DNA from 3 places in the Aneurinibacillus baijiui genome. Region 1 is predicted to be linked to each of the others. Evidence: riboswitches for the same ligand, from Rfam matches in the RefSeq annotation. Region 1 holds a riboswitch; each other region holds the start of a gene.
The links. A riboswitch is a leader RNA that binds a small molecule or an ion and turns the genes downstream of it on or off. The one in region 1 is predicted to bind S-adenosylmethionine.
Positions count from the first base shown of each region.

Region 1 (11,078 bases):
GGCGACCACCGTGCGGGAAGAATGTATGGAGGACGGGGAGATTGTCATTCGGAAAACGCCGGGTGATTTTGTGGTCTGCAATCTTTCAAGCATTAACCTGGGGCGGGCGATTCCAGACGATGTACTAGAGCGCCTTATCCCGATTCAGGTGCGCATGCTCGATAACGTAATTGATATCAACCGCATTGACGTGCTGCAGGCGCAGGCTACGAACAAGCGCTACCGTGCGATTGGCCTGGGTACGTTTGGCCTGCATCATCTGCTTGCGCTTGAAGGAATCAAGTGGGAGAGCGAAGAGGCAGTGCAGTATAATGACCGTCTGTATGAGCGAATTAATTTCTTAACCATTCGCGCCTCCCTTGAACTGGCTAAAGAGAAGGGTGCGTATTCATTGTTTGCGGACAGCGAATGGGAGAGCGGAGATTTCTTTGCGCGCAGGGAGTATTGTACGGAGGAGTGGAGGCAGCTTGCGGCTGAAGTGAAGCAGCACGGCCTGCGCAACGGATACTTATTTGCGGTAGCGCCTACGGGGTCTACCTCCATCATTGCAGGTTCCACCGCCTCCATTGATCCAGTGTATGACCTTATTTCTTATGAGGAGAAGACAACATACAAAATTGCAAATCCTGCACCGGATTTGTCACCGCAGACGATCTGGCATTATAAGAGCGCGTTCCATATTGACCCGCATTTCTCCATTCGCCAGGCCGCTGTGCGTCAGCGCCACATTGATCAGGGACAGAGCTTTAATTTCTATGTGCGCCCGGATATTCATGCCCGCGATTTTCTCGCGCTGCATCTTGAAGCATGGCGGCATGGATTGAAGACCACGTATTATGTGCGCAGTCGTGCTGTCGAGCTTGATGAATGTGAAGCGTGCATGTAGTTGTTGATAGTAGGAGAAGGGAGAAAATCAATGTTAAAAATACAGGAAGTATTCAATACCGAAGCGCCAAACCGCGCGACAAAAATCATTAACGGGGAATGCTCCGCCGTCTTGAACTGGGATGATATCCGTCATCCTGAGATGTATAAGCTGTATAAAGTACTGGTAGCCAATCACTGGATTCCATCCGAGATCCCCATGAACAAGGATAAGCAGCAATTTCAGCAATTAACGGCAGCCGAGCAGGAAGCATATAAGAAGATCATTGGGCTTTTGGCAGTGCTTGATAGCATGCAGACGAATTTTATAACAGATGTGGGGCAGTATGTCACGGATTCCTCTCTGGTAGCCATTGCTGCGATCATTAATCAACAGGAAGTCATTCATAATCAGTCGTATTCGTATGTATTATCAAGCATTGCTGATTATGGAACGCAAAAAGAAGTGTTTGAATACTGGAAGCACGATGAACTGCTGCGTCGGCGCAATGTCTTCATTGCAGGTGCATACCAGCGCTTCCGTGAAGAGAAGAGCCCGCAGACTTTCTTTGAGGCGATTGTAGCAGATATGATTCTAGAAGGGATTTTCTTCTATAGTGGTTTTGCCTTCTTCTATAACTTGGCCCGCAATCAGAAAATGCTGGGAACAAGTCAGATGATCAGCTATATTCAGCGGGATGAAGCACAGCATGCGTATTTCTTCGGGGAGGTGTGCAAGCTGTTATTGGCAGACTTTCCTGAACTCGATACAGAGGCGAATCGACAGTACGTATATGAAACGATTGATCAAGCGGTAGCGCTTGAGATCGAGTGGGCGAATTATGTGTTAGAAGGCATCGAAGGAATTGATGTAATCGAATTTAGCGACTACATCAAATTCATTGCTAACAAGCGCTTGCAGATGATGGGTTTTGCCAAAGCTTATACCGGTGTAGACAACTGCATGCCATGGATACGCCCATTCTCTGATGAAGCGCTGAATCAGACGAAGACAGATTTCTTTGAAGGAAAATCCCGCACGTACGCCAAGGTAACGACAGCGAACGGGTTTGACGATCTATAGCGGTAGGAAAAAAGCGCCGGCCATGCACAGCCGGTGCTTTTCTATGGCGGTAAACGCTCTCTGCACAGCCCAAACTGGATTTTAGACAGAAAAAGTACTATGCTTAAATTGTTAATAAAGAACGACAATATTTATAGATGGAAGAGGACGGGATGCATGAATACGAACGGAAAGATGGTTACGATAATTGAAGGCCTGCTTATTGCGGCTATTGTGGTATATGTGATCTCTTATAGCAGCGGCAGCTTATATCTAGCCGTATATACCGCAATGGCTGTGTTCATTATTGGGATAGCAGGAATTGTAATTACACTAATGAAGCAGAAATATATGTTGGCAATCCGTAATTTTGGTGCCATCGTCGCTTTGTTTGTTCACATTATGTTTTTTTGGAAGATATAGTGTATACGAAGACCGGATGCTGTGCAGGCATCCGGTTTTTTTGTGTACACTCACTCTTTACCGATTAGTAGCATACATACAGTAGGGTGGGCTAATTTTTATGAAGAGAGGGGATCGTAGGATGCAGTTTTATTATGGGGAGAAAATGCCGTTACGGATTTTGGATGAAGGGGAATTCTGGAAAAGGCAAGAGGCAGAGCATACGGAAGTTATCCGCGCGCTGGTTCCTACGCTTGAAGAACCCTTTGTGCAGGCGCTTGCCGCATGGGAACAGGCATTATCGCAGACAGAAGCGACGTTTGTCCGGTATATTGAGCAGGTTGTACGACTCGAGCATAAGGTCAGTCCGGAATTATATCAGGAGATCCTGCAACTGGTTCGCTTTGCGCTAGAGCAAAGTCGGCAGTTTGTTCTACTGTTAAATCAACTGGGGGAAGAGAGCCAGGCCCTAAAGAGCAATCCTACTGCGATTACTGTGCTTAACCATATTCGGCGTGAATCTGAATACTTTATCGGAATTGCAGAAGCACTGCTTGCCTCTGCCGTAAGAGTAGAACCATCTGCCACTGAGTAAAAAGTTCAAACCATCAATAAAAAACTCTTCATTCGCTCAGTTATTATACTGTAGGGTGAAGAGTTTTATAGTTGACAATGATTCTCATTTTCTTTATCATAATATATGATAATGATTATCATTATTGATTTTATTATATGTAACTACGCAAAGTACAAATACATACTAAAAAAGCGGGAGGAAGTCTTATGGCAAAAGTGTTGCTGATCTATGCAAGCATGTCGGGAAATACAGAAACCATCGCAAATCTGGTAGAGGAAGGGATGCAGCTCTCGGGTATGGATGTTGTCAAGAAGGAAGTATTCGATGCCCGGACTGATGAAATAGCTAACTACGATGGTGTTGTATTAGGGGCGTATACATGGGGAGATGGAGAACTTCCAGATGAGTTCCTTGATTTTTATGACGATCTGTCAGAGCTTGATCTGACGGGGAAGACGCTGGCCGTATTCGGTTCCGGTGATACGTCCTATCCGATTTTTTGTGGTGCGGTAGATGTGCTTGAGGCACTTATTGCGGGCCAGGGAGGCACTTTGGCAGCGGAAGGATTAAAGATTGAATTCGATCCGAGCGGTGAAGATATTGAGCGGTGCAAATCGTTCGGACGCCAGATCGCTGAAGCCATCGGAGTGAAGCAAGCGTAAAGTATGGAGGAGTGCCTGATGACCGAAAAACAGCCTTATAACTCTGTTACAACCTTAGCAGGTGACCATATTGAGGAATTCAGTAGATGTCCTCGACGATTTTATCTTGCGCGGACACAAAAGCGGCCTAGATTTTCTCTAACATGGAAACAAGCAGTTCAACGGATGGTGCGTCAGGTGATCCGCCATTACTTCCAGTTTCCGGTGCAGGCGCGTTGTGTAGCGAGTATACTTACGTTAATTGATACATACTGGGTCAAGCGTCCGTATCATACTTCGGTCTGTTACGGGCGTTTTTGCGTCCAATTTCTATAGATCGTGCGAAAGAAAATGAACGTATTTTGAACAAAACACTATTTCTCACATGTTTATCTTGTTTTGGTTTATAGTATAGGAGAGTGAAGTGCAAAATAGTAATATATTGAATATGGATGATTTTTGGAGGTGCAGACATTGTTACGAACGCCCATTGGACGTTTACGTGTGATCGGATTGGTTGAAGGTATTTCCTTTCTTCTCCTTCTTGGCATTGCTATGCCGTTGAAGTATTTTGCTGACATTCCTATATTTGTGACTATCGTGGGTGCCTTGCACGGTATTTTATTTGTGCTCTATATTGCTTCTGTTGCTGAAGTATGGTCGAAGCTGCGCTGGTCAATTGGACGGGTTATAGGTGCTCTTGTCGCATCCATTATCCCCTTTGGTACGTTCGTGCTTGACGCACGCCTGCGCCAAGAAGAATAAAGACATTAGAAAATGCAAGGGATAAGGCGTAAAGCCTTATCCCTTTTCTGCGTGAACAGACAAAATGCGATAACAGGCAATAACAATCGTGTCATCGTCGCATTGCAAAGTGAGCGCCATTCGATCATTCGAGGATAGGACATAGCCAGTGCTAGATCTCTCTCCTGAGGGAGAGGCATATATAACGGTGACGGTTTTACCGACGTAATCATCAAGATTCATAATAGGAAATGCAGTCCTTTCTCTAGATCTTCTATGATATCCTCCGCTTCCTCAATTCCAACAGATAGGCGAAGCAGCCCCATAGAAATGCCCAGTGCCTGCTGCCGCTCTTTTGACAGCGAACGGTGTGAAGTCTTAAGCGGGTGAGACAATGTGGTTGCTACACCGGCAAGCGAGGGAGCGATTGTGATGAACTGCAGCGCATGAAAAAACGCATCCAATTTTTTGATGTCATCCGTAACGCGAAAGCTCATCATAGCTCCGCTTCCATGCAGACCGATCCTACGGGCGACCGCCGCCGTTTCGTGCGTGAGAAGAGAAGGGTGGTAGACGGTTTGAATGGCTGGATGAGAATCCAGATAGGCGGCTACCTTTTCCGCGTTGGCTAAATGCTGCCGCATACGAAGGGCAAAAGTTTTCATTCCTCGCTGAGCCAACCACGCTTCAAACGGTCCCAGACTGCATCCGGTGAGTACCATGCGCTGCCGTGTAACCTCAATGATATCGCTTGGGCCTACGACAACACCGGCAGTTACGTCATTATGCCCGTTTAAATATTTGGTGGCGCTGTGGACGACAAGATCCGCTCCCATTGGTAGCGGTTGTACGACATAAGGAGAAGTAAATGTATTGTCTACAACCAGCTTCGCGCCATGTCGGTGTGCGATGTCTGCGACCATGGGTATATCGATGACACTGATGAGGGGATTGGTGATGACTTCTGTCAGAAGTAGACGGGTCGCACTCGTCATTGCCTGTTCAATGGATGCCGCAGAATGAAACGAAGCAAAAGTTATGCTAGTCCCAAGGCGGGTTAGTTCCGTTTCGAGAAGCGAGGCGGTTGCACCATAGATCTCATCTGAGCAGAGGATATGATCTCCGGCCTTGACGAAAGTTAAGATAGCGCAAAGGATGGCAGCCATGCCGGAAGATGTGGCAACACCGGCTTCTGCACCTTCGAGCACAGCAGCTGCTTGTTCGAAGGCGGCTGTATTCGGATTGCCATTTCGCGAGTATAGATAACTATCATTCTGCCCCTCAAAATAGCTCTCTAAGTGGGTGAGATCACGAAATGTAAAAACAGAAGTCTGATAAATGGGCATCGATTCAGAATCGTTCGACACCGGAAGACGTGCGCTTGCATGAACCGCATGTGTGGTCATATGCTTCGATTTCAAGACGAAGACTCCTTTCGGCAATAAAATAAATACGATCAAGCAGGTTATGTAATGATATAGAGTAACCTTAACAAAAAAAACATACAGGTTGTACATGGAAATTGAAAGGGATGTATACGTGCGCTGTGGATATAATCAAAAGCCAGCCCACGGCTCTTGATGAAAAAGAGTCGGGGCTGGCTTCTGAGGGTTGAGAAGAGCTGTGTTATCTCTCAAGGTTGTACGCAGCACGTCTGTTTATGACTAAGACATAGCCGATAAGCAGCAGCAGGACCCCGCCGATGATAAAGGGCGAATATTCCTGCACAGCGGCTGCCGCTTGTTTATAGTGGGGGCCGAAAGCATAGCCTGCGTATACATAGACGGCCGTAATGGGCAGCGTAGCGGCAAAGGTATACACAGAGAATTGCCATACATTCATTTTGGCCATGCCACACGGAATTGAAATCAACGTGCGGACACCGGGAAGAAAGCGGGCAAAGAAAGCAACGCCCGGCCCGTACTTATGAAAAAAGCGATCGGCCTTTTCCACCTGCTGCTCGCGGATGAAAAGATATTTCCCATACCGCAGGATGAAGGGGCGCCCGCCATAACGTCCGACAGCGTACAGCGTAAGTGGGCCAAGGGTGCCGCCGATAGTTCCTGCCAGCACGGCAAGCCAATAATTCATCTCTCCCTGATAAACCCAGTATCCGGCCAAGGGCAGTACGAGTTCGGCCGGAACGAATTCGAATGTTAATGCCAGCATCAATCCAAAATACGAAAGTCCTTTTAGGATTTCTACAAAGGCAAGAATAAGCTCCGTCATTGTAGACTCCTTTCCGAGGTTGTAAGTGGTGTCGTTTTCCTTATACGGTTATATGCTGGCAAGGTTTCAAGAATATTGTCTTACTTGGTGTTCTCTCCAAAGATTTTTCGTTCCAGCTCGCGTCCGGTCGGTGTAGCGGCAAGCCCGCCGAGCGCTGTTTCTTTTAACGTATTCGGCATTGCGCAGCCGATGCGGTACATCGCTTCAATGACCTCATCTGTTGGAATCGCACTTTTGATTCCTGCAAGCGCCATATCAGCCGCGACCATAGCGTTAGAAGCTCCCATGGCATTTCGCTTCACGCAGGGAACCTCCACTAGACCTGCTACCGGATCACAGACCAGACCCAGCATGTTTTTAAGCGCGATCGCCACAGCTTGTGCCGATTGCTCCGGTGAGCCTCCTGCCATTTCTACGATGGCGGCAGCGGCCATGCCGGTTGCAGATCCGACTTCAGCCTGGCATCCACCTGCTGCTCCGGAGATGAATGCGTTATTGGCAATGACAAAGCCGATAGCGCCTGCCGTAAACAAATAGTTGACCATTTGCTCGCGGCTTGCATTAAGCTTCGGGGCTACAGCGAATAGTGTACCCGGGACAATGCCGCAGGCACCAGCCGTCGGTGTGGCGCAGATTGTACCCATCTTGGCATTGACTTCATTCGTCGCCACCGACTTGCTGACAGCATCAAGCAAAAGTGTGCCTGACAGCGGTTTTTTCTCCTGCAGATAAGTCTGCAATAATACCGCATCGCCACCGGTTAGTCCCGTATGTGAGCGATCCGCTTCCTTAATGCCGCGTTGTACGGCTTCTTCCATAACATCTAGATTACGTGTCATCATTGCTAGTACATCTGTGCGGCTTTTGCCGGACATGTCGCATTCTGTCTCGATCATAACCTCGGCAATGGATTTATTCTCAGTGGTGCAGCGCTCCACCAGTTCTGCAATGGTACGAAAAGACATCCTACATCACTTCCTTCTCCATGTTGTTACAGGGCGGGAATGCTAGACACGCGATTAATATGAGGAAGCGCACAGATGTCCTGCTTGATTTCATCTGCTCCAGATTGATCGGTTTCAATAACCATAAGCGCTTCGGCTCCTTTGGATTTGCGTGCCATTTCCATGTACCCGATGTTTAGTTTATGTGCTGCGAGCACCTCTGATACGGAGGCGACCAAGCCGTAGCGGTCTTCATGCCAGACGAGAAGGGTAGGCATATCCCCGGTCAAACGTACGGAAAAGCCGTCAACTTCGGTCAGTTCTACCTTGCCACCGCCGATGGAAATCCCGCACACTTCAAGAGCACGGGTTTTGTCATAAAGAACAAGGCGGGCCGTATTAGGATGATTCGGTATATCATCGGACGTACGGATCGTAATCTCCACATTCAGATCCTTTGCAATAGCCAGCGAATCGGTGATACGCTGATCGAATGTATCGAATCCGAGGATGCCGCCTACAATCGCAATTTCCGTTCCATGGCCTTTGTATGTTTTGGCGAATGAACCGTAAAAGGTAATCTCCGCCTTCGTCGGCTGATTCCCGAACAGATTTCTTGCGATCAGGCCAATCCGGGCTGCGCCGGCTGTATGAGAGCTGGAAGGACCGATCATAACCGGTCCGATAATATCAAATACAGAGCGATACTTCATCGTATAGCCTCCTGTTTTCTAAGCAGAATAATCATCATGTTCTAAAGGACGCAGCGCCACCACGTTTGTAATCTGGGGCAGGCGCGTAATCGTATCCATTACCTCCGCATCGATATGTTCATCGGTTAAGGAGACGAGCAGCGCGTTTTTCCCTTTTTGCTCACGTGATACTTTCATGCTAGAGATATTAATATGATGTGTGGCGAGGATGCGCGACACGTCGCGGATCACGCCAGGGTAATCTATGTGATAGACGAGAATACCGTGTGTACCTGGTACAATTCGGCAGTTGTAGTGATTTATTTTGCTAATAAATACATCTTGATGATCTTTTTCAAGTCTATATTTATTCTTACCCACCTGTAAGACAGCGATTTCATTCGTATACTCTCCTGAGCTGGCTTCAATCTTCATCGCATGTTTATCTGCTTGCCCAAGTAGACCTGTGATAAGATTGCGGGCGATTTCTTCGCGATGCTCATATGTGAGAATATTGAGTGAAGCTTCTGTTATGCCTTGCTCTAGGTGGCGGATCAGCTTGCCCAATTCAACAAGATCGGCATAGTTAACCATGTGCGTCCTCCTCAAAGTTCATGTAGCACTAACAAGATTGTAAGTAAAACACGAACATTATTCAATGGTTAAATGCGCATCGAATAAAACAACGGAAAAATGTTCGTGTTTTGTAGTAGGTGGACCTATAAATTACATGCTGCTATGGTCGGAAAAATAAGAAGAGAAAAAAGTTTCTAAAACATAGTTGACGAATGAGTTTAATAATATTAAGATAAAAAGCAAGCAATTGAATAAACAATGACTCTTATCAAGAGAGGCGGAGGGACTGGCCCGATGAAGCCTCGGCAACCGTACCGGCATATTGCTGTGTAATGGTGCCAATTCCAGCAGAACTGTAGTTCTGAAAGATAAGAGGTCGAACGGACCCTATTGTGTATCCGATGGCCTCTTATCTTAAGAGGCCATTTTTTGTTGGAATTTCGCGATGGGTACATACCAAAGACAAAAAGATGAAAGAGGGGATTCATAATGAAGAAATGGTTGGTGGCACTGCTTGTTGTATTGAGCATTGGACTTTTGGCTGCATGCGGGCAAAAAGAAGAAAAAGCAGCAAATGGAGGGACAGCACAGGAACCGAAGAAAATTAAAGTAGGTGCAAGCGCTGTGCCGCATGCGGAAATCTTAGACCATGTAAAGGAAAAGCTGAAAGAACAGGGCATTGAGATGGAAGTAAAAGTGTTTGATGATTATGTCCTGCCAAATACAGCGCTTGAAGATAAGCAGCTAGATGCGAACTATTTCCAAACGGTTCCGTATATGGAGCAGTTCAATAAAAAGCACGGTACACATATTGCAGCGCTTGATGGTATCCACTTCGAGCCGATGGGTCTCTACCCTGGTAAAGAAAAAGGAGTAGAGCCAAAGCAGGGCGCAGTGATTGCGATTCCGGACGATGTGACAAACAGTGCACGTGCGCTGAAATTGCTTGAAACACAGGGCTGGATTAAACTGACGCCGAATAAAGAGCTTAATAGCATTACAAAACAAGACATTGTCGAAAATCCAAAAAACATCCAGGTAAAAGAAATGCAGGCTGCAATGCTTGCTCGTGCAGTGAATGAAGTAGATTACGCTGTAATCAACGGTAACTATGCAATGGAAGGCGGACTTGCGCCGGATACTGCCATTGCTATGGAGAAAAAGGAGTCCGATGCAGCAAAGCAGCATGCTAATATCATCAGTGTACGTACGGGCGATGAAGGCCGAGAAGATATTAAAAAGCTGATCGAGGTATTAAAATCCGATGATGTGAAGAAATTTATTGAAGAGAAATACAAAGGAGCCGTTGTTCCGGTCTTCTAATAGAAAAGAAAATCAACTAGTTTATGCTTGCTAAGTCCTGATTAATAATAATCAGGACTTTTTTCTTGTGTATCTTGCTTCTTCTTCTTTCTTTTTGTATGATTTTTAGTAAATATAGACTATGTAAATATACTTATATAAGGAGAGGCGATCATGAAGATCCATACGCGTGTTTTTCTTGCTATTCTTGGCATCGTTATTTTAATGTTTGCATCAATCATTGGGACGGTTTCCGTTCTATCAAAGAATAAAGCGGAAGAGGAAGCAAAGAAGATTACCGCATCTTTTGCCAAAGAGCAAGCCAACAGCATCTCGAATGAGTTACAGACACCTCTGAATGCGGCTCACAGTCTTGCCGCTACATTCGAATCTATGGTTAAGACAGGTAATTACTCTCCTGCCACATATGATGTGATATTGAAGAATATGACAGAGAAGCATGGGACATTTCTTGGGACCTGGATTGTTACCGAACCCAATGTGTTTGGCGATAAAACAGTGCAGACTGCATATTCTCAAGCCTATGACAAAACGGGACGCTTTGTATCCTTCTGGGCGCGTAATGGGAATGGGATAGAGCGTGCGGGTGTTGAGAATACGGAAAATATGAAGGAAGGAACACATGATTTTTATATGCTGCCGAAGAAAACGGGGAAAGAAACGATTATGGACCCGTATATGTATGAAATCAACGGCAAGAATGTATTGATGACTTCGTTAATCGTTCCGCTGACTATCAACGATACATTTGTAGGAGTTATTGGGGTGGATTTGTCACTTGATTATTTTCAGGAGATGAATAGCAAGATCAAGCTCTATGATAGCGGATTTGGCGTCATTCTTTCAAATAACGCAACATTTGTGGCGCACCCAACGAAAGAGAATATCGGAAAAAATGTGACAGAGTTAAAAGGTCTGCAAAATGTGGAGCAGCTAAAAAATGCGGTAAAAACAGGTACGGCCTATACTATCCTTGACTATTCACCAACAACGAAAAGCGAACTGTACAAAGTAACTGAACCG
Region 1 covers NZ_JBFTXJ020000002.1:135,860-146,937, forward strand. Annotated here, with positions in the region: gene AB3351_RS03875 (ribonucleoside-diphosphate reductase subunit alpha) at 1-886, shown strand, start outside; gene AB3351_RS03880 (ribonucleotide-diphosphate reductase subunit beta) at 917-1,948, shown strand; gene AB3351_RS03885 (hypothetical protein) at 2,105-2,350, shown strand; gene AB3351_RS03890 (DUF2935 domain-containing protein) at 2,472-2,924, shown strand; gene AB3351_RS03895 (flavodoxin) at 3,113-3,568, shown strand; gene AB3351_RS03900 (DUF3817 domain-containing protein) at 4,022-4,312, shown strand; gene AB3351_RS03905 (trans-sulfuration enzyme family protein) at 4,531-5,712, opposite strand; gene AB3351_RS03910 (DedA family protein) at 5,918-6,520, opposite strand; gene sdaAA (L-serine ammonia-lyase, iron-sulfur-dependent, subunit alpha) at 6,601-7,485, opposite strand; gene sdaAB (L-serine ammonia-lyase, iron-sulfur-dependent subunit beta) at 7,512-8,177, opposite strand; gene AB3351_RS03925 (ACT domain-containing protein) at 8,196-8,750, opposite strand; SAM riboswitch class I at 8,995-9,107, shown strand; gene AB3351_RS03930 (MetQ/NlpA family ABC transporter substrate-binding protein) at 9,222-10,055, shown strand; gene AB3351_RS03935 (methyl-accepting chemotaxis protein) at 10,209-11,078, shown strand, end outside.

Region 2 (11,078 bases), on a different contig from region 1:
GATCCGGTTTCGGCGATGATCGTATTTACTGATGGTAAGCCGGATAAGAAAGAGTATCGTAAATATAAAGTCAAAACGGTTATCGGCCCCAATGATTACGGCACGATGAAAGAGGTTGTCCGCCGCCGGTATACCCGTGTGCTGAAGGAAGGATTGGACCTGCCAAATTTGATTGTAATCGACGGAGGCAAAGGGCAGATCTCTGCTGCTGTGGATGTATTGGAGAATGAACTCGGTCTTTTTATCCCGGTATGCGGATTGGCTAAAGATGAACGGCATCGTACCGCTCAGTTGCTGGTAGGTGATCCGCCTATCCCTGTTGAGTTAAAGAGGGATAGCAATGAATTCTATCTGCTGCAGCGAATTCAGGATGAGGTGCACCGCTTTGCGATCACATTCCACCGTACTACGCGCGGTAAGACGATGTTCCACTCAAAGCTCGATGATATTCCGGGTATCGGAGAGAAGCGTAAGAAGCTTTTGCTTAAGCATTTTGGTTCGATCAAGCGCATGCGAGAAGCGACCGTGGAGGAGTATCGTAACCTTGGTATCGGTGATAAGCTGGCCCGTCAGATTTTAGAATACTTACAGGAGACAAAAGAGGGAACAGCCGAACAAGCCGAATAAAAGTAATTGTCAAGATTATTAACATATGGTACCATATACAGAAATTGAATAGTAAGCAAATAACGCCTCACTTAAATAGGGTGAGGTAGAGGCGCGAAAACCATAAGTATTCCGCTGGAGGAATGAGAATCCAGGGAAAGCGGGAGAAAGGGGAATTCGCCGAAATGGCAGAACGGATCTCAACGTCTGCTGTTGGGTCTGCATTGAACAAATGCAGAACTGTCACCGGATCATCGTCCCAGATAGCCGGTGGAGTACTATCTCGCACAGGGAGTAGGGAAGTGAGCGTTCGCTGTCATTATATTTCTTGAGAATCTACAGACAACCGCTTTGGCCTATGCCTTGCTGTTGTCTTTTTTATTGATCCGGCATTGCGTTCTCTAACCCTCATATGTGTGCGGAGTACTCTGATAATGAAGAGAAGAATATTATCTTAATTTGAGGAGGGTACACAAAGTGAGCATAATTGTACAAAAATTTGGCGGTACATCCGTCGGCACAATCGAACGAATTCAAGCAGTAGCCCAGCGTGTCATATCAACGGTGCAGAAGGGCCATCAAGTGGTTGTGGTAGTATCAGCAATGGGAAAATCGACCGATGTCTTAGTGGATATGGCGAAGCAGATTACGGATGAGCCACATCCGCGTGAGATGGACATGCTGCTTACAACCGGGGAGCAGGTATCGATCGCATTATTGACGATGGCACTTCAAGAACAAGGCCAGGCTGCTGTATCTATGACCGGATGGCAAGCAGGAATCATGACAGAAGATATACATATGAAGGCTCGTATTGATCGGATTGATACCGCATTCATCATAGAAGCATTGAATAAGGGAAACGTGGTGGTAGTAGCCGGGTTTCAAGGAGTTTCGGCGCATGGAGAGATTATGACGCTTGGGCGCGGCGGTTCTGATACGACCGCGGTTGCATTAGCTGCGGCACTTGATGGAAAAAAGTGTGAAATATATACGGATGTGGACGGAGTCTATACGGCAGACCCGCGTATGGTTCCTCTTGCCAGAAGGCTTGTGAGCATCTCACATGATGAGATGCTAGAGCTTGCGACGCTTGGTGCAGGTGTTCTGCATCCACGTGCGGTGGAGTGCGCGAAGCAGCATCAAGTAAGTGTAACGGTTCGATCGAGTTTCACTGAGGCAGAAGGAACGATGATAGAGGAGGAAGCGAATATGGAACAAGGACTTGCAGTGAGCGGCATCGCTCATGATAAAAATGTCGCCAAAATTACGGTAGCTGATCTGCCGTCAAGAGTGGAGGCCATGGCTAAGCTCTTTGCGGTGTTGGCTGAGGAACATATTAATGTCGATGTTATTGTACAGAGTGCGTATGAAGCGAATACGACAAATGTGTCATTTTCGGTAAGCGGAGATGAAGTAAAGAAAACACTCGATGTATTGCTGAAGCATCGCGAAGCGCTGCAATTTGGCTATGCGATGGCAGAGGAGGAACTTGCTAAGGTATCTATCGTAGGCGCAGGTATGATTACAAACCCAGGGGTAGCTGCTCAGATGTTCACCTGCCTTGCGGAACAAGGAATTGAGATCAAGATGGTATCTACTTCGGAAATTAAGGTCTCTAGCATTATTCCAGTGGAAAGAATAGAGGATGCTGTACAGAGTCTGCATACATCGTTTGGGTTAGATGTCAAAGAGACTGCTGTTGTATACGGAGGATAAAAAAAGCAAGCCCATGCCAGATAAAAACGGCATGGGCTTGTCCTTTTTTCAGTACTTACGCGACGCTTCGATTATTGCGCACAGAAGCAGGCAGGAGACCTGCTGCGTCAAGTCGGTGGCGGATGAGGATTCCCAGGTAAGAAGCGGCCGCCACTTTTACCAGGTCAGGAATAACGAACAGTCCCATTCCGAATGTGAATGCCTGGCCCCACGATAGACTCAAGACGAGCTTAAGCTGGGTAACACCGAACGCATAAATAATTAGTAAGCCGATAAGATTAGCAACAAATGCGCGGGTAAATGTGATATCCTTACCCTTAAAGATTGTTCCCATAACAAAAACCGCTACAACGTATCCGAGCAAATAGCCACCTGTTTTGCCGATGAGAATGCCCATCCCACCTGAGAATTGGGCAAATACCGGAGCCCCAATGGCTCCGAGCAGTAGATAGAGCAGAACGGCGATTGTACCATAGCGGCGACCGAGAATAATGGGGGCTAGCGCAATGGCAAAATTCTGCAGGGTGAATGGAACTTGCGGAATGAATGAGATAGAAATTTGTGCGAAGACGGCGATGATCGCACAGAATAAGGCCGATAAAATTAACATTTTTCTACTTTCAATGTTCATAGGTTGCTCCTTCGTGATAATTTGTTAACCTAATACATAATATAAGTTTACAAAGCGGATGTCCTTTTTGTCAATATTGACATTAGTCAGTAAAAACCGTAGTATTGAACTAACTCGTAGAAAGTCGGAATACAATTTTATGATAGCTCTTATCAAGAGAGGCGGAGGGACTGGCCCGATGAAGCCCGGCAACCCCGCGCGTTTGCGCGGATAAGGTGCTAACTCCAGCAGAACGATATGTTTCGTTCTGGAAGATAAGGGGAGGTATGCGCCATATAAACGCCTCTTCCTTATAGGAAGCGGCGTTTTTTTCATGACATGAAGATAAACGCTAAGAGGAAGGGAAGAGGGATTCTTCTGACTTCCTGCTAGAAAGGAGTGAATAAGCGCATGATACAGAAGATGGTTATAGATGAAATAACGTTGGAGTGTGGAGCTACACTCAAGCAGGTTGAGATTGCTTATGAGGCGAGCGGGACGCTAAATGAGGAGAAGACCAATGCGATTTTGGTGTGTCACGCGCTTACCGGTGATGCATATGCGGTGGGAGATGAAGAGACCCCAGGATGGTGGGAAGGACTGATTGGCCCCGGACGATACGTTGATACGAATAAATATTTTGTAATCACGTCAAACGTGCTGGGAGGCTGTGCAGGTACAACGGGTCCCGCCTCTTCGAACCCGGAGACGGGAGAGCCGTATGGTGCTGCTTTTCCGGTTGTGACGATTCGGGATATGGTGAAGCTGCAGTATATGTTGATTGAGCAATTAGGAATTGAGAAGCTCTTTGCTGTGGTGGGCGGTTCCATGGGCGGCATGCAGGTATATGAGTGGGCGGTGATGTATCCGGAAATGATGCATCTTGTCCTGCCAATTGCGACATCCGCACGCTTGTCAGCTGTAGCGATTGCTTATAATGATGTAGGAAGACAGGCGATTCTATCCGATCCCGAGTGGAAAAACGGCAGCTATTATCCGGAAAAAGGGCCTGTAAATGGATTATCCATAGCCCGGATGCTTGGCATGATCACGTATCGTACTGCTGATTTATTTGAGTATCGATTTGGCCGACGGTTAAAGGATGAACGCGATGTAATGCAGTTCGATTCCACCTTTAACATTGAAAGCTATTTGCGCTATCAGGGGCAGAAGCTGGTCACGCGATTCGATGCCAATAGCTATCTGTATTTGCTAAAGGCAATGGATTCGCACGATATTGGTCGAGGACGAGGCGGGATTAAGGCTGCACTTGAGAGAATTGAAGCTAAGGTTCTATCTGTAGCAATTTCAAAAGATTTATTGTATCCTGCCGACCATCAGGAGGAGATTGTCGATCTTATGCGAGCACTTGGTAAGGATGTGGATTATCATTTTGTCGAATCCATCTATGGCCATGACGGCTTTCTTGTCGAATTTGTAAAAATTGGTCCGTTAGTTGAACGGTTTATTGAGAAACATGCGGCTAATATTTTCGCTCCGTCTGCTGCCCCGAGATAATTATAAAGATTGTCCACAGATTATCGGCGTATTTCGACAATTTGTCCGCTGCTTTTCTTGACGCTACCTTCCATACGGAGTAAAATGAATCTGTCACAAAGTCTTCATTTATTTTAAGGCTTCCTCGGGAAGCTTTTCTTCATGTCATGCATGTGGAATGGAGTGAGCAAAGGGGGAATTTCTAGAGAGACGAGAGAGTGGTAGGGAATCTTCACGTACGTAGATGAAGAAGTCGGAGAGAAATTGATTATTTTTGTGAAAAAAGTGTCAAACTAGAAAATCTGAAACGTAACCTTGTGAAAGGGGGAGTCTGTGCAATGCTGAATCACCGTCACTTTTTTAACCGTAAACTACATTCCCTGCTAGGGGTTGTACCAATCGGGGGATTTTTGTTCGTTCACTTATTTACGAACTTCTATGCAACGCGCGGCGAAGAAGCTTTTCTTGAGCGTGTTGAAATTATGGAAGGAATTCCATTCCTGGCTTTGATTGAAATTCTCTTTATTTTCTTACCCATTCTGTATCATGGTATTTATGGGTTGTATGTTGCATTCCAAGCGAAAAACAACGTGAACAACTATGGTTACTTCCGTAACGTACTGTTCATGCTGCAGCGTGTAACCGGTGTTATCACATTGATCTTTATTACATGGCACGTATGGGAAACAAAAATGCAAATGGTAATTGGAAATGTAGAAGCGACAGGCCTCTTTACTCTAATGAATGATATTCTGGCGAATCCGTTCATGCTAGCTTTCTATGTTATTGGCTTGCTTTCTGCAACGTTCCACTTTGCAAACGGCCTGTGGAGCTTCGCCGTAAGCTGGGGCATCACGGTAGGTCCTCGTGCACAGCGTATTTCTACGTATGTTACAATGGTTGTATTCGTGTTGATGTCGGCGATGGGATTGTTGGCTCTGTTCTCCTTTGCAAATCCTGTTGATGTAGCACAAGCAATCCAAAAATAGGGGGTTTGAGCATGAGTAAAGGTAAAATTATCGTAGTTGGCGGCGGTTTGGCAGGCTTGATGGCCACAATTAAAGCTGCAGAAGCCGGCCACCCTGTTGAGTTGTTTTCTCTTGTTCCTGTAAAACGCTCTCACTCTGTTTGTGCGCAGGGCGGTATTAATGGAGCAGTAAATACAAAAGGTGAAGGGGATTCTCCATGGATCCACTTTGACGATACAGTATATGGCGGGGACTTCCTCGCAAATCAGCCGCCGGTAAAAGCAATGTGTGATGCGGCGCCTGGAATTATTTATATGTTTGACCGTATGGGTGTTATGTTTAACCGTACGCCGGAGGGCTTAATTGACTTCCGTCGTTTTGGGGGGACGCAGCATCACCGTACAGCATTCTCCGGTGCAACAACAGGACAACAGCTTCTGTACGCATTGGATGAGCAAGTGCGCCGTTGGGAAGTAAACGGATTGGTTACAAAATATGAAGGTTGGGAATTCCTATCTGCTGTTGTTGATGAAACAGACGGTGTGTGCCGTGGTATTACTGCACAAAACCTGCGTTCGATGGAGATTCAATCCTTTAAAGCGGATGCTGTTATTCTTGCAACCGGTGGTCCTGGAATCATCTTCGGTAAGTCTACAAACTCCGTAATTAATACAGCAACAGCCGCTTCAGCCGTATACCAGCAAGGCGCAACGTATGCGAATGGAGAATTCATTCAAATTCACCCAACAGCGATTCCTGGGGATGACAAGCTGCGCTTGATGTCTGAATCAGCACGTGGTGAAGGCGGTCGTGTATGGACATATAAAGATGGTAAGCCTTGGTACTTCCTTGAAGAGAAATACCCGGCATATGGTAACCTTGTGCCGCGTGATATCGCAACGCGTGAGATCTTCGATGTTTGTGTTAACATGAAGCTCGGAGTCAACGGCGAGAACATGGTTTATCTTGACCTTTCTCATAAAGATCCGCATGAGCTGGACATCAAGCTGGGCGGTATCATTGAGATCTATGAGAAATTCGTTGGGGATGACCCACGTAAAGTTCCGATGAAGATCTTCCCTGCTGTTCACTACTCAATGGGTGGACTGTGGGTTGATTATAATCAAATGACAAACATTCCGGGTCTGTTTGCTGCCGGTGAATGTGATTATTCACAACATGGTGCCAACCGTTTAGGTGCGAACTCTCTGCTATCTGCGGTATTCGGTGGTATGGTAGCCGGACCAAAAGCAATCGAATATATCAACGGCTTGAACAAATCAGCGGAAGATGTGTCTGCTGGCGTATTCGATGCACAGGTGAAGAAGGATCAAGAAAAGTACGACCGTATCACGAACATGACAAGCGGTACAGAGAATGCGTACAAGCTGCATCGTGAACTCGGTGAGTGGATGACGGACAATGTAACGGTTGTTCGCTATAATGATAAGCTGCAGAAGACAGATGAGAAGATCCAGGAGCTTATGGAGCGTTATCAGAACATCAACATCAATGATACATCCAAGTGGAGCAACGCAGGCGCTTCCTTCACGCGTCAGCTGTGGAACATGCTGAATCTTGCCCGTGTTATTACGCTTGGTGCATTGAACCGTAACGAAAGCCGTGGTGCTCACTACAAGCCGGACTTCCCAGAACGTGATGATGACAGCTTCATGAAAACAACGATGGCGAATTTCGATCCTGCGACAAACGGACCGAAGATTTCCTATGAAGATATCGACGTTTCACTGATTAAGCCTCGTAAACGTGACTACTCGACGAAACATGAAGTAGCCGAGAAGAAGTAGAAAAAAGAGGGGTGAAGAGACATGGCTGAACAACAAAAAACTGTTCACTTGATTATTACCCGTCAGGATGGTCCTGATGGAACGCCATATAAACAGGAATTCAAGATTCCATATCGTGCGAATATGAATATTATCGGTTGTCTGATGGAAATTCAGCGCAATCCGGTAACCACAGATGGCAAGCAAGTCGCTCCGATTGTATGGGAGATGAACTGTCTAGAAGAGGTATGCGGTGCATGCTCGATGGTGATCAACGGCAAACCGCGTCAATCTTGTACAGCACTGGTCGATAAGCTCGAACAGCCAATTCGTCTGGAGCCAATGAGCACATTCCCTGTCAACCGTGACTTAGCAATTGACCGCAGCCGCATGTTCGATGCGTTGAAGCGCGTCAAGGCTTGGATTCCGATCGATGGTACACATGACCTCGGACCAGGACCTCGTATGCCGGAAGTGGATCGTCAATGGGCGTATGAGCTGTCTCGTTGTATGACATGCGGTGTATGCTTAGAAGCATGTCCGAATGTAAATGATAAATCTCCGTTCATTGGTGCCTTTGCAATTTCTCAGGTGCGTTTGTTCAATGAGCATCCGACAGGTAAAATGAACGCGGAAGAGCGTCTGGAAGGGCTGATGGGTGAAGGCGGTATTACCGATTGTGGTAATTCTCAGAACTGTGTGCAGTCCTGCCCGAAAGGCATTCCGCTCACAACGTCCATTGCAGCAATGAACCGCTCTACAACCGTATACTCAATCAAAAACTTCTTCCGCAGCTAATCGTGGAGGAAATGGCAGCACTCTGCTTCGGCGGGGTGCTGTTTTATTTTTATCCAGGGATATATGGAGCATCAATGCATTATATGTTATCCAATTATTTTGATTTAGTTGACATATCGTTTGCTGTCTCTTTATAATTAATGTTAACTCATAATATAAAAAAGTTAACAAAAGAGGAGGAGCCATGCTGACACCCGTATTAGAAACAAAACCAAAAACTGATTGGATGGCACTTGCAGAGGAAGTACTGGCAGGTAAGAAGATAACGAAGGAAGAAGCATTACATATTATCGAGGCCCCAGATACGGAGATCTTGGCATTGCTTCAGGGCGCATACCGCATCCGCAGTCATTATTATGGGAATAAAGTTAAACTCAATATGATTATTAACGCAAAGAGCGGATTATGCCCGGAAGACTGCGGCTATTGTTCACAGTCTATCGTCTCCGATGCCCCGATCGAGAAATATCCACAGCTTTCTAAAGACGTATTGGTGGATGGGGCCTCTAGAGCAAAGGAATCGAAAGCAGGTACATACTGTATCGTCATGAGTGGACGGCGTCCAACAGACAAGGAAGTAGATAATGTCGTAGAAGCGGTGCGTGAAATCAAAGACAAGCACCAGATGAAAATCTGTGCCTGTCTTGGCTTAATTACGCCGGAGCAAGCAGGCAGACTTAAAGAGGCTGGAGTGGATCGGTTTAACCATAATATTAATACATCGGCCAGCAATCACGCGAACATTACATCGACTCATACGTATGACGATCGCGTTACCACACTGAACGCGGTAAAAGAGGCAGGTATGTCCCCGTGCTCTGGTGTTATCCTAGGAATGGGTGAGAGCGATGAAGAAATCGTTGAGATGGCGTATGCACTGCATGAGATTAATGCTGACTCTATTCCTGTTAACTTCTTAAATGCGATTCCAGGCACACCGTTAGAATCCATGAAAAAACTTGGCGCAGTGAAATGCCTCAAAGCTCTTTCTTTATTCCGTTATGTGAATCCAACAAAAGAAATTCGCATTTCTGGTGGCAGGGAAGTCAATCTGCGTCATCTTCAGCCAATGGGATTGTATGCAGCTAACTCTGTTTTCGTTGGGGATTATCTAACAACTGGCGGCCAGCAGACGAAGATGGATCATGAGATGATTGAAGACCTTGGATTTGAAATTGAAGAATGTGCATTTGACAGTGAACCGCCCGTTCTCGCCGAATAAACAGCGCATATACGTAACGGAAGCTTCCCCGAAAAGGGAAGCTTTTTTGCTGTTGCGCTCAGAATATTTTGCTAAAATAATAACAGAATAAAAATAGTACATACAGTAGAAGGGGTGGAGAGCTAATGGCAAGAGCTGCGTATATTCAGCCAAGTATGGAAGAGTGGTTGAAGAAGTTTCATTTTACAACAAACATTCATATTCGTTATTGTGAGACCGACATGTCTGGTCACGTAAACAACACCAGTCACATTATCTACTTTGAACAGGGACGAGTAGATTACTTCGATCATCTAGGAATAGGCGAGAACGTACTGCATCATGATGCAGAATTAATGGTAGTCATCGCAGATATTGCCTGTCATTACCATAGTGAAGCCTTTTTTAGGGAGAAGCTGTGTTTAGGTGTGAGAACGTCACGCCTTGGCAACAGCTCTTTAGATGTAGAGTACTGCCTGATTGCCGAAGAGAATAATAGGGTTGTAGCAACGGCAATAAGCACACTTGTACTTGTAAATAAAGAAACGAGACAGAGTGCTCGAATTCCAGAAAATATACGGGAGAGCATCATAGCGTTCGAGCAGATGGAGATGATTCAATAACTTCATGTTTTTTCACGGTATTCCACTACCCTTCCTGCGCCTACAGCATCCGGTCCTATCTTCACGGACAGGTACGGACAGCAAAACAACAGAGCAAATAAGCGATCGGGAGCATCTTATTCAACAATTCGGGATTGAACCTGTGCACCTGCTTGAATACAGAAGAGGTGAGTATACACTCCAAGAATGCCTGCGGGCTTGTTTTGAATTTGGAGATGTCGTGTTGGCTTTCCGTTACCTTCCGCTTCCTATGTGGCAGATCAGTCGTCATGAAGTAGGTGTAGCGGCGTTGGCACTGCATAGAACTCGTTGGCTCTTTGTTATGCGTGCTGACTATATAGCTGAACTGAAGCAGTTATTTCCCGATGTTCCGATATTTGCATTGCATGAGCAAAATGGAAAGTTTTGTGCGGCCTCCAAAAGGGTAAATGACTAGTAAAAAGTCCTTAGGAGGAACGCACTGCCATGAGCCAATTTATTATTGAACGTTTTCGTTATACGGAACCTGTCCGTGAAATCGCAGGGAAATTAAATGAGCTTGGATATGGGAAGGATCATCTGCATATTCTGGCGCGCCAAGATTATGAAGGTCTTCGTCTGGAAGAAATGACGGATGCAACGGTCCATTCCCGAAGATTTGGACTGGTGGATGACTTTCTTAGTTATTTTTTCTCTTCCGGAGAGAAGAAGGATGCAATTGAGTACTTACGTTCCATTGGAATTCCAGACCCGGAGAAGCTTCCGGAAATAGAGAACCTTAGCTATGAAGATGTCCTGCTCGTTATAAAGCCACGTGCAGAGGATGATGCGGATAGCATTAAGTTTAAAATCAAGGAATGGCGGCTTGCTGCTCCGGCACGCGATATCGAAAATGGCGCAGTTGATAATCCGGGAGTGGACGAGCAAATTTTTGATAAGTAATTGAACAGAAGGAACCGCTTTCGAATATACTGTGTCGCAAGCCCAATTTTCCCGCTTTCTTGAACCACCTATCTTTCCGGGTCATACACTATGGTGACTGTATCCCTAGCCTTGAACTTGAGAGCCCAGGCCAAGGAGGGGTAGCACTTTTGAGTAACGAACAGAAAGCCAAGCCGCTGTTGACCAATCGGGAACGAGAGGTATTTGAACTACTTGTGCTAGACAAGACTACGAAAGAAATCGCACAGCAATTGTTTATCAGCGAGAAGACCGTGCGCAATCATATCAGCAACGTCATGCAGAAACTTAATGTTAAAGGTCGTTCTCAAGCCGTTGTTGAATTAGTTC
Region 2 covers NZ_JBFTXJ020000014.1:12,893-23,970, forward strand. Annotated here, with positions in the region: gene uvrC (excinuclease ABC subunit UvrC) at 1-627, shown strand, start outside; lysine riboswitch at 706-895, shown strand; gene AB3351_RS19575 (aspartate kinase) at 1,084-2,325, shown strand; gene AB3351_RS19580 (biotin transporter BioY) at 2,381-2,956, opposite strand; SAM riboswitch class I at 3,103-3,217, shown strand; gene metX (homoserine O-acetyltransferase MetX) at 3,347-4,453, shown strand; gene AB3351_RS19590 (succinate dehydrogenase cytochrome b558 subunit) at 4,771-5,421, shown strand; gene sdhA (succinate dehydrogenase flavoprotein subunit) at 5,433-7,208, shown strand; gene sdhB (succinate dehydrogenase iron-sulfur subunit) at 7,230-7,985, shown strand; gene bioB (biotin synthase BioB) at 8,170-9,207, shown strand; gene AB3351_RS19610 (acyl-CoA thioesterase) at 9,333-9,809, shown strand; gene AB3351_RS19615 (hypothetical protein) at 9,814-10,245, shown strand; gene AB3351_RS19620 (hypothetical protein) at 10,275-10,730, shown strand; gene AB3351_RS19625 (helix-turn-helix domain-containing protein) at 10,880-11,078, shown strand, end outside.
Region 2: it holds a riboswitch for S-adenosylmethionine, as region 1 does, so the genes downstream of both, metX (homoserine O-acetyltransferase MetX) here and AB3351_RS03930 (MetQ/NlpA family ABC transporter substrate-binding protein) in region 1, are expected to answer to the same signal.

Region 3 (11,078 bases), on a different contig from region 1:
CAATGAAACGAAAAACGATTGGCTGTGTATTATCGCTTATGCTGGCTGGTTCACTGCTCAGCACGACTTCATTTAGCGCGCAGGCGAAGCAGGTGGAGGCGGTTATTCAGGGAGTCGCACAGCCTGCCATTGATTTTGCGATAATAAACGAGGACAGGCTGGCAAAAGGGCTGCAAAAAAGAGGAATCATCTCACCGCAAGCTTCACAGGCAGAGATAAATCGCACGGTTCGAGCGTACATACAAAAGAAGGCGGGAAGTAAAGCAAAGCAGCCGCATACAACCGTCACGGAAATGGACAAGAAAGCCAAAAAGTTTCTTACCAAGCAAAAAAATAAGTTTAAAGACAAAATGAATAAACAAGAAAAAATGAAGCATGATGGCTCCAATGTGACGCCTGCTAAAAAAGCGGGATACAGCGGACCTGTACGTCAGGATAAGGTATTGGTGCTTCTGGCAGAGTTCCCTGATTTTAAACATAACAGCGTGGAACAGGAGCCGGGCTATATGTATGCTGATGACTTCAGCCGTCAGCACTATCAGGAGATGCTGTTTGGGGATAAAGAATTTACCTTGTTTGACGGCTCTAAGGTTCAGACGCTTAAGCAGTACTACCAAGAGCAGTCAGGAGGAAGTTATACCGTAGATGGTACGGTGTCTGAATGGTTAACTGTGCCAGGTATGGCCAAGGAGTATGGCGATGATGATCCGAGCCGCGGGCAGGATAATTTAGAGCCAAAGGGTCCGCGTGATTTGGTAAAAGATGCGCTCAATGCAGCGGTAGCAAGCGGTATTAATCTAGCTGAGTATGATCGTTTTGACCAATATGATCTGGATGGAGACGGAAATCTGAATGAACCGGACGGGCTAATTGATCATCTAATGATTATTCATGCCGGAACGGGACAAGAGGCCGGCGGAGGCCAGCTTGGCGATGATGCAATCTGGTCGCATCGTTGGACGCTTGACGGAGTATATGCAGTGCCGAATACGATATCGAACAGTCCGAATTGGGGCGGACAGATGGCGGCATACGATTATACGATTGAACCGGAAGATGGAGCGACCGGCGTATTTGCACATGAGTTCGGTCATGATCTAGGTCTTCCTGATGAATATGATACGCAGTATAGCGGACAGGGTGAGCCGGTGGGCGTCTGGTCAATTATGAGTGGAGGAAGCTGGGCAGGTAAGATCGCGGGTACGGCACCGACAAGCTTCAGCCCACAGAATAAGCTATTCTTTCAAACAACGATGGGCGGCAACTGGGCTAACATAAAGGAAGTAGATGCTGAAGATATCACCTCACGGGGCTTGAGGACGGTTATTGATCAAAGCGTAACCAAATCAAAGCGGCCAGGTATGATAAAGGTAAATGTACCGGATAAAGAAGTGCAGGGAGTAGCGCCGTTTGAAGGAGCGTATTCGTACTTTAGTACAAAGGGAGATGATTTGAATACGGCAATGTATTCACCGGAATTCGATCTGGTTGATGCGAAGACGGCAGTATTTGAATACAAAGCGTACCGACAGATCGAGACGGGCTATGATTACTTGTATATTGATGCCAGTACGGATGGTGGACAGACATGGACCAACCTCGCGGCATACGATGACGATACGCATGGTTGGGTTGATGAGACGATTGATCTTAGTGCTTATGCAGGCCAAAAAGTAAAACTGCGCTTTAACTATATAACAGATGGTGGGTTGGCATTAAACGGATTCCTGCTGGATCGTGCGGTATTGACAGTGGACGAACAGGTGGTGTTCAGTGATGATGCCGAAGAAGCACCGAAGTTTGAATTGGATGGTTTTGTCCGCTCGAACGGTAAGAGTCTTGCTAAGAATTATTATTTGTTGGAGTGGCGTAACTATGCCGGAGCTGACAGGGCGCTGGCCTATGCACGTGGAGCTAAATACAATACGGGTCTATTGGTCTGGTATGCAGATGAGAGTCATACAGACAATTGGGTAGGTGCACATCCGGGAGAAGGTTTCCTCGGAGTAGTGGATTCGCATGCTCATAATGTGTTGTATTTCAATGCGGATGGCCAGAAGACGACGGCAAATTCAACGCGTTATCAGATTGCGGATGCCGCTTTCTCCTTCGATAAAGCACCTGCTTGGGAGTATACAAGCGCTCGCTGGGGTACGATTGTTTCACCAGGGTTTGCAGGGGTTAGAACATTTAATGATGCACAATCGTATCTTGACTCGTCCATCCCGGATGCGGGGCGTCTGATCCCGCAGCATGGCTTGAAATTCGAAGTGACGGGAGAGGCGAAAGACAACTCAGCAGGATCAATAAGATTATTTAAGTAGTTTGGATAAGAAAAGGGGAGCCGCGATGTATGATCCGGCCCCCTTTTCTTATTTGACTTTCCAAATGATTTCCTGTTCAATGCCTGCGTCTTTGATTAAGTTGTACATCGGGCATCGTTGGTACAGCTTTTTCTTGAGTTCTTCGAGTTTTTCCTTGCCTGCTGCCTCTATTTCTATAGTAGTGCGAATCTGTTGAAAATGAGGAGAGACATCGGCTGTTCCGAACATACCGCGCCGATCTACTGTACCTTCGCTGTATAAGGAGATTGCTACAATATGCACGCCAAGTTCACGGGCAATCGTCTCAATGACAACTTGCAGACAGCCGTTATAAGCACCGAGCACATATTCGAGCGGAGTCGGCCCTTTGTTTGTACCGCCGATTTTCTCCGGCTCGTCGATGGTGAAGGCGAAGTCACGTATATGCTGTACCGTTTCAAAACCATGTACCCATTCTGTTTGGGCGCGTACTTTTCGAATCTCTTTTGTTGCGTCGTTTTCTTTGGTTGTTGTCATTATATAATTCCTCCTTACTTCTATTACTAGACTTGGTTATTGTGCCGAAGCCTTTTTAACTTCTTGTGTATACATTGCTTCCGGATCTTTAGCGGATGTGAATGTCATCAGCGTGAAGAAGGCGCTAATTACTACGATAAACAGGCACAATCCCAATAATCCTGTTTGATAGAGCCAGGAAAAAGCAAAGCTGATTATTCCTACGAATACAATACCTGTAGCGAGGCATATCCTGCCAAGTGCGCTGCGTGACGTGTGCAGGTTCCAGGTGATGCGGCCGCTATTCTCTGCAATCGTTATGAGTATGAGTGTTAGCATATTGGCGATCATGCCCGGCCATACAGGGTGTGTGTTCAAGAAAAAGCTGCTAATCTGCCAGCCGCTCAAATAATACCAGAGCAGACCGGTGAATGTACCTGCTGCCATAGATGCAAGTACAGCACGTCGTGTAGCGAGCGGCCAGAACAGCGCTGCAACGACGGGTGCGAATGTTGCGGAATTGCGTGTGACCCAGGCAAGAACGTTCCACCATGCGGATTGCTCGGCCCGCAGTGAGGCGAAGATGACCATTAGTACCGTAAGGGCTGCCAGAGACCATTTCGTATAGCGGATGTATGTCTGCTCGCTCTGTCCTGGATGGATGGCTTCCCCGACGTCTTTGCCAAGGCTTGTGGCCCCAGAGAACTGGCAGGGTGCGCCCCAGCTCAACGCACAAGCCCAGAAGCCGAGGAAGAATAAAGCGACGAGCGGTGCCGGCAGGGCCTGCATCAAATACTGTGGAATGGCAATCAACCCACGCGTCTCATCTGGAATCACGCTTGCTGCTGCCAAGCCAAAGACAACCGCTCCGATGATGAGCGGGATGCCAAGAACGGCTGCCCATAATAGGCCGCGTTTCCCTTCTTCTGGTGTACGGCATGATAGTGCCATCTGGAATGCTGCTTGTGCTAATACGACGTTGACGAGAAACGTACCGAACCAGGCTACAATCGTCTGAATGCCTGCACCCGCAGGAGAGTACATGTGCGGTTTGGCTGCCGCAAATTCCTTAAGTCCGTCAATTCCCGGATAAATAAGTACAGCCGCAAAGCCGATGACAAGCATAATATAGAAGACGATCGTATTCAGTAGCTGTGTGTAGCCGATGGCCCACATACCGCCAAATTGCAGATATGCAAACAGCAATACAGCTGTCAGTGCTACCGAAACGAGTAAGGAAATACCGGTAAATACATGGAGCGCCGAAGCGAAGGCTAACGCTGTGGCTACCGACCACATCGGGAAGGCAAAAGCGGTAATGGCACCGCCAAGCGCCCGTGCTTTGCGGCCAAAGTGATCACCGATCAATCCGGATACAGTAATGATAAGTTTTTTACGGAAAGGGGCGATCAGTAGTGTAGCGATGAGCAGTACTTGCAGCGTTTCAGCTACACCGTACCACACGGCAGATACCCCTTTGAGATAAGAGAGCTCAATAATAGAGATGAAAGAAGACCCTGAGAATAAGCCTGTAATACATACTGCTACGAATAGTGTAGTAAAATTCCTGCCGCCTACGAAATATCCGCTGCCGCCGGCTGCTTTTCTACGGGCAATTCGGCCGATGGAAATAAGAAGAACCGTATAGGCGACAGCTAAAGACACAAACCAATATCCAACCGTTGTCATTGTGTTCACACTCCTTTTTTGTATATAGGTTTACTTGGTTTAACGTTGATAAGAGTTCCATGCACTGCTTCTCGACAATAAAAAATCCTCTTCTCACAAGAGAAGAGGATGGTTGCATGCATTCGTTCCTCTTATCTGCCAGAATAAAGCTTCTGCTGGAGGTAGCACCTTGTATAAGACAGGTTGCTGAGACGTCATTGGGCCAGATCCCTCAGTCTCTCTGGATAAGAAATGATCGTGGATATGAAGTTGTGTCTAATCATAAATGTATTATTCCGATATGTCAATAAGGAATTTGTTTTTTGAAAATTACTTTCTCTGAGCATCAAATAATATGGTAATTTATAGGTTGAATAGGTGCTAGCTTAGGAGCATCTCATATTTTTATTGGGAAAAGAAAGGTGGAGATGAAGCGAGTGGATGCACGGATAAAAGAAATTATGGCTGCCCATCAAGTAATCGGCCTATCTGCGGCTGTAGTGCAAGGGCAGGATATATGCTGGCGTGGCAGCTATGGATGGGCGGATTACGACCGACGAATACCGGTAACGCATGATACGGTGTTTCGGGCAGCATCGATTTCCAAGACAATCACCGCAACCGCGCTCATGCAGCTTGTTGAGCAAGGCTTATGCGATCTTGATAGGGAGGTGGGAGAGTATGTAGGATATAAGCTGCGTAATCCTGGCTATCCTGAACACCCTGTTACGCTGCGACAATTGATGACGCATACATCTAGTTTACAGGATGTGTATGTTGATTTTGTAATCGCTTCCCGAAGTGAGAACCCGCCTATGTTGGACCTACGAGAGCTTTTACTCCCGCAAGGGCGTTATTATACGGAAGATCTCTGGGGGGCGTACCCGCCGGAAGATAACGGGCGGTTCGAATATTCGAATCTGGGCGCTATCATTCTTGCAACCATTATAGAAAAACAATCAGGCCAGCGCTTTGATCTGTATTGCCAACAACATATTTTTACACCGCTTGGCATGAAGGATACAAGCTTCGCGATTCAGGATTACCAGCAGATGGACAGGATTGCGGTCTTGTATGAATACGATGAAGAGAAGAAAGCATTCCATGCGAGTATGGATGAGTACCGGGGTATTAAGCCAGCGAGCATTGATTACAGCCGCTATGTACCCGGAACAAACGGTTCCATCTTCGGACCGCAGGGCGGTGTGCGTACGCATGCGTCCGATTTGAGCAGGTTCATGCTGGCGCATCTGCATGACGGCGCATGGAATGGTGTACGTATCTTGCAGCAGGGAACATGCAAGCAGATGCATAGTGTGCAGTGGAGCGGTCATTCAGCGGATCGTTTCTTTTGCAAATCGGGATTGAACTTTCATATTACGGAAGATCTGGTGCCGAATCGATTGCTCATCGGACATGCAGGAGATGCATACGGGCTTCTCTCTGGTATGTATTTTGACAAGGAGGCAAAACGAGGTGTGATTTATCTTATGAATGGACTTATCCAGCGAAAAGGCGGGGCTTTTTTTACGGCGGAAGAAGAAATCTGTCGAACACTGTATACCAAATAGAAAGAAAATATAGACAAATAATCCGAATTGTATTATTTACAAAATACATTATTTTCTGTTAAAATTAAGCCTAGAACTAGTCGCCGCTATGCAGGAAGCCGGTCGTCTGAAGCGTTCCTTTGGACATCCCGGGGAGCCTGGCCGTATAGCGGAGAAATGAGGACTTCTGTGCTGTATGATGCCGATTCTATCTATATCGTAGGCGATGCGCAATCGTCGATTAACAATCCGATCACCCAGCAGTATAATGCGTTTTTTATTGGGCTGGTGATTGATTGCCGCAGCGATAAGATTATTGACGCGGGCTGTTCATCTACCATTCCGCTTACATCTGATTTTGTGCGCTCAATCTTTGTAGGGCGCACGATATGGGAGACAGAAGCGATGGCAGGTGAGATTCGCCGCCGTTATCACGGTTCATCACAGAAGGCATTAATTGTGGCTTATAAGGATGCGCAGAAGAAGTATAAAGCAATTAAGACGAATACAGAGTCTGTATCGTAAGAGTGATGCATATCTGTACAACTGAATAGTAGGCGCTGCTTTATTTATCCGTATGCATACATACACGTAAATAAAACCCAGCAGATGATGAGTGCGATAGACGTCGCGGTGCTTTTCATTTGCTGGGTTTTTTGTATTGAGAATTTCATTCAGAGTGAATAGCGGAGGTGAGGAAATGGGGTCGTTTTTGCTGCGGAGATTCATCTCCATGATCATTACGTTGTGGCTTATTGTTACGGCGACATTTTTCTTGATGCATATGGTTCCCGGCTCGCCGTTCCAGCGGGATGGACAGGAGACGAATGAGATTGTTCTGCAGAACATGATGGCGCACTATAACCTAGATAAGCCGCTTGGCGTCCAATATGTGCTGTATTTGAAGTCGCTTGTCATGCTGGACTTAGGGCCATCGATTAAGCATTATCCGGATACCGTTAACAACATGATTGAACGAGGTTTCCCTGTCTCCTTCCAATTAGGGATGTTTGCGCTTGGTTTTGCCATTATATCCGGGGTGGCACTTGGTACCGTGGCCGCATTGCGGCATAACAAACTGATTGATTATATGGCGATGGTCTTTGCGGTTATCGGTATAGCGGTGCCGAACTTTATTGTCGCCACGCTATTAATTAAATATGTGGCAGTTGAGTGGAAGCTGCTGCCTGTCGCCTCATGGGGAACATGGAAGCATATGGTGCTTCCTGCGCTAGCGCTGGCAACAGGACCTCTTGCGCTAATTGCCCGGATGACACGGGCCAATATGATTGAAGTGTTGAATCAAGATTATATTGAGACAGCAAGGGCAAAAGGATTATCGCCTGCCGTGATCATATTTAAGCATGCGCTGCGCAATGCAGTGCTTCCGGTCGTAACGCTTTTAGGCGCTTTGCTCGCCAATGTTTTGACAGGCAGCTTTGTAATTGAGAAGATTTTTGCAATTCCTGGCATGGGTAAGTATTTCGTCGATGGCATTAATAACCGCGATTATGCGGTGATTATGGGAACGACGGTCTTCTATAGTGCGCTGCTTGTATTCTTGATGTTCCTTGTCGATGTAGTATACGGCATCATCGATCCGCGGATTAAGCTGCATAGGAAGGAGGGGTAGTATGGCGGTACCCAATGATTTATTCGTCCCGATGAAAAAGGATACGGGAGCGGCCGAGGCAATGGTGCGTCCACGGCTGACCTATTGGCAGGATGCATGGCTGCGCCTGCGTAAAAACAAATTGGCAATGCTTGGACTCGTCGTCATCCTGCTCGTCTCCGCACTTGCTATCTTCGGTCCGCTGCTGACCGATCAGAGCTACTCGAAGCAGTCGCTTTTGCAGGGGAATCAGGCTCCTTCCGCTGAACATTGGTTTGGCACGGATGATTTAGGCCGAGATGTATATGCCCGGATTTTATTCGGGGCTAAAATCTCCCTCTTTATTGGCGTAATGGCCGCGTTGATTGATTTTTTTATCGGCATTATTTATGGAGGAATCTCCGGTTATCTAGGTGGCAGAGCAGACAATATCATGATGCGTATTGTCGATATCTTATACGGGGTTCCGTACCTGCTCATTGTCATTCTTCTTATGGTGGTCATGGGGCCGGGACTTCTGACAATTATTATTGCGCTAAGCGCCACCGGATGGCTTAGCATGGCGCGGCTGGTTCGGGGGCAGGTGCTACAGCTAAAGAATTCAGAGTACGTACTAGCTGCTCGGACCATGGGGGCAAAGCCGTGGTACATCATCCGGCGGCATCTATTGCCGAATACGCTTGGCATTATTATCGTACAGCTTACCTTTACCGTTCCATCCGCCATTTTTGCGGAAGCATTCCTAAGCTTTCTCGGATTGGGAGTACAGCCGCCGCTTGCAAGTTGGGGTGTGATGGCCAATGATGCGCTTCCAACCATTCTATCCGGTCATTGGTGGCGCCTGTTCTTCCCGGCATTTTTTATTTCGGTTACTATGCTTGCTTTTAATATGCTTGGTGATGGATTGCAGGATGCATTCGATCCGAAACAGAGGAGATGACGCACGATGGAGAAGGAAGCATTGCTAGAAGTGGAGAACCTCCGTGTTTCGTTTCAAACCCATGGCGGAGAAGTGAAAGCTGTCCGTGGTGTAAGCTTTGCGATTAACAGAGGGGAGACGCTTGCTGTTGTCGGCGAATCAGGCTGTGGGAAGAGTGTAACCGCGCGAAGCGTGATGCGGCTGATTCCCGAACATATCGGCCGCATTACGGATGGACGCATCCTGTTTGAAGGCAGGGATTTGGTGCGGATGAGTGAGAAGCAGATGCGCGAGCTGCGGGGATCACAGCTTTCGATGATCTTTCAGGATTCGATGACGGCGCTCAATCCAACGATTACGATTGGTGAGCAGATCATGGAGGGCATCATCCGCCACCAGAAAGTGTCGCGTCAGCAGGCAAAAACCCAAGCCATCGAGACGCTGAAGCTGGTGGGAATCGCAAATCCCGAGCGTCGGCTTAAGCAGTACCTTCATGAATTTAGCGGCGGCATGAGGCAGCGAATTATGATTGCGATTGCTTTTGTATGCCGCCCGAAGATTCTGATCGCTGACGAGCCGACGACAGCGCTCGACGTAACGATTCAAGCGCAAATTATTGACTTGTTTAAACGTCTGCAGGAGCAAACCGGCGTCTCGATCATCCTTATTACACATGATCTTGGTGTCGTGGCAAAGATCGCTCATCGCGTCAATGTAATGTATGCAGGCCAGGTAGTGGAATCCGGTCCGGTGCGGGATATTTTCTACAATCCGCAGCATCCGTATACAAGAGGACTGCTTGATTCGATGCCGCGGCTTGACTCGGATCGAGAAGTGCCGCTTCGCTCCATTCCTGGTACACCGCCGGATTTATTTGCTCCACCAATCGGCTGTTCGTTCGCCGCCCGATGTGAGCATGCGCTTGAAGTCTGCGGGAAATATCAGCCCGAGACGACAGTTGTACGAGAGCGTCATCAGGTAGCTTGTTGGCTTACGGATCCGCGTGCGAGAAAAGTACAGCCGCAGTCCGACAAGGCCATTGGATGAGGTAGTTCAATTTTTTCTATATAAAAGGGGGATTCAGTGTGAGAAAGCTTTCAACGGTATTGCTTAGCTGTACGATGGCGTTCGGACTGCTTGCAGCAGGATGTTCGTCAAGCGATACAGCTGCACCGGGGCAGCAGGATGCGTCCCAAGGCAAGAAGGAACAGCAAGCCAAAATTCTAATGTATAACAACATCGAAGAACCTACCTCTCTTGACCCGCCGATCGGCTTCGATCAGCGCTCGTATGACATTCTCAATAACCTGATGGAAGGGATGACCCGTCTCGGCAAGGACCAGAATCCGGAACCTGCGATGGCTAAAGAATGGAAAGTATCTGATGATAAAAAGAAATATACGTTTATTCTTCGTGACGGTGTGAAGTGGTCGAACGGTGATCCTGTGACTGCACAAGACTTTGAATATGCGTGGAAGCGAATGATCGATCCGGCAACCGCTTCACAGGCAGCGCCGCTTACCTATGTGATCGAGGGTGCTGAAGCATTTAACTCCGGCAAGGGAAAGGCTGAAGGTGTCAAGATTAAAGCGGTAGATGAGAAAACGTTGGAAGTAACGCTGATCAATCCGGCCTCTTATCTGCCGAACATGCTGGCTAACCCGGCGTTCTTCCCGGTACACAAAAAGACGGCAGAAGCCAACAAGAACTGGGCGGCAGAAGGCAGTACCTTCGTTAGCAATGGACCGTTCAAAATCAGTGAATGGAAGCATGACAGCGAGATTAAGACAGTGAAAAACGAAACGTACTGGGATGCAGCAAACGTCAAGCTTGCTGGTGTAACCTGGAAAATGATCAACGATAACAATACGGAATATCAGTTATACCAAACGGGTGATCTGCATGCGACAACCACAGTGCCTGCTGATTTAAGCGACCAGTTGTTTGCAGAGAACAAAGTTAAAGTAGAGGATGGAGCAGGTACGTATTTCTATCGTCTTAATGTAAAGAAAGAACCATTCGACAATGTGAATATCCGCAAAGCCTTCATGATGGCGCTTGATCGTCAGAAGATTGTCGATCTGGTCAACAAACGAAAAGAAAAACCTGCGAAAGGCTTTGTCTCCTACGGCTTTAAAGATCCGTCCGGCGGTGATTTCCGCGATGTGAGCGGTGAGCTAATTAAATTTAATCCAGACGAAGCGAAGAAGCTGCTTGAGCAAGGCATGAAGGAAAAAGGCTACACCAAGCTTCCTGAGATTACGCTTGTGTATAATAACAGCGGTACCCATCCAAAAATCGCACAGGCGATGCAGGAAATGTATAAAGAAGTGCTTGGCGTCGATATCAAAGTAACAAGCAAAGAATGGAAAGTGCTTCAGGATGAACAGAAAAAAGGTCAGCTTATGATGTCTCGTTCTTCCTTCCTGCCTGACTTTGCCGATCCGATCAACTTCCTCGACGGGTTCCAAACAGGAAATAGCATGAATCGTACCGGATGGAGCAATCCA
Region 3 covers NZ_JBFTXJ020000007.1:115,711-126,788, reverse strand. Annotated here, with positions in the region: gene AB3351_RS14585 (immune inhibitor A domain-containing protein) at 3-2,324, shown strand; gene AB3351_RS14580 (OsmC family protein) at 2,373-2,840, opposite strand; gene AB3351_RS14575 (sodium:solute symporter family protein) at 2,877-4,508, opposite strand; SAM riboswitch class I at 4,637-4,739, opposite strand; gene AB3351_RS14570 (serine hydrolase domain-containing protein) at 4,916-6,058, shown strand; gene AB3351_RS14565 (DUF3870 domain-containing protein) at 6,230-6,562, shown strand; gene AB3351_RS14560 (ABC transporter permease) at 6,738-7,670, shown strand; gene AB3351_RS14555 (ABC transporter permease) at 7,672-8,589, shown strand; gene AB3351_RS14550 (ABC transporter ATP-binding protein) at 8,596-9,615, shown strand; gene AB3351_RS14545 (peptide ABC transporter substrate-binding protein) at 9,654-11,078, shown strand, end outside.
Region 3: it holds a riboswitch for S-adenosylmethionine, as region 1 does, so the genes downstream of both, AB3351_RS14575 (sodium:solute symporter family protein) here and AB3351_RS03930 (MetQ/NlpA family ABC transporter substrate-binding protein) in region 1, are expected to answer to the same signal.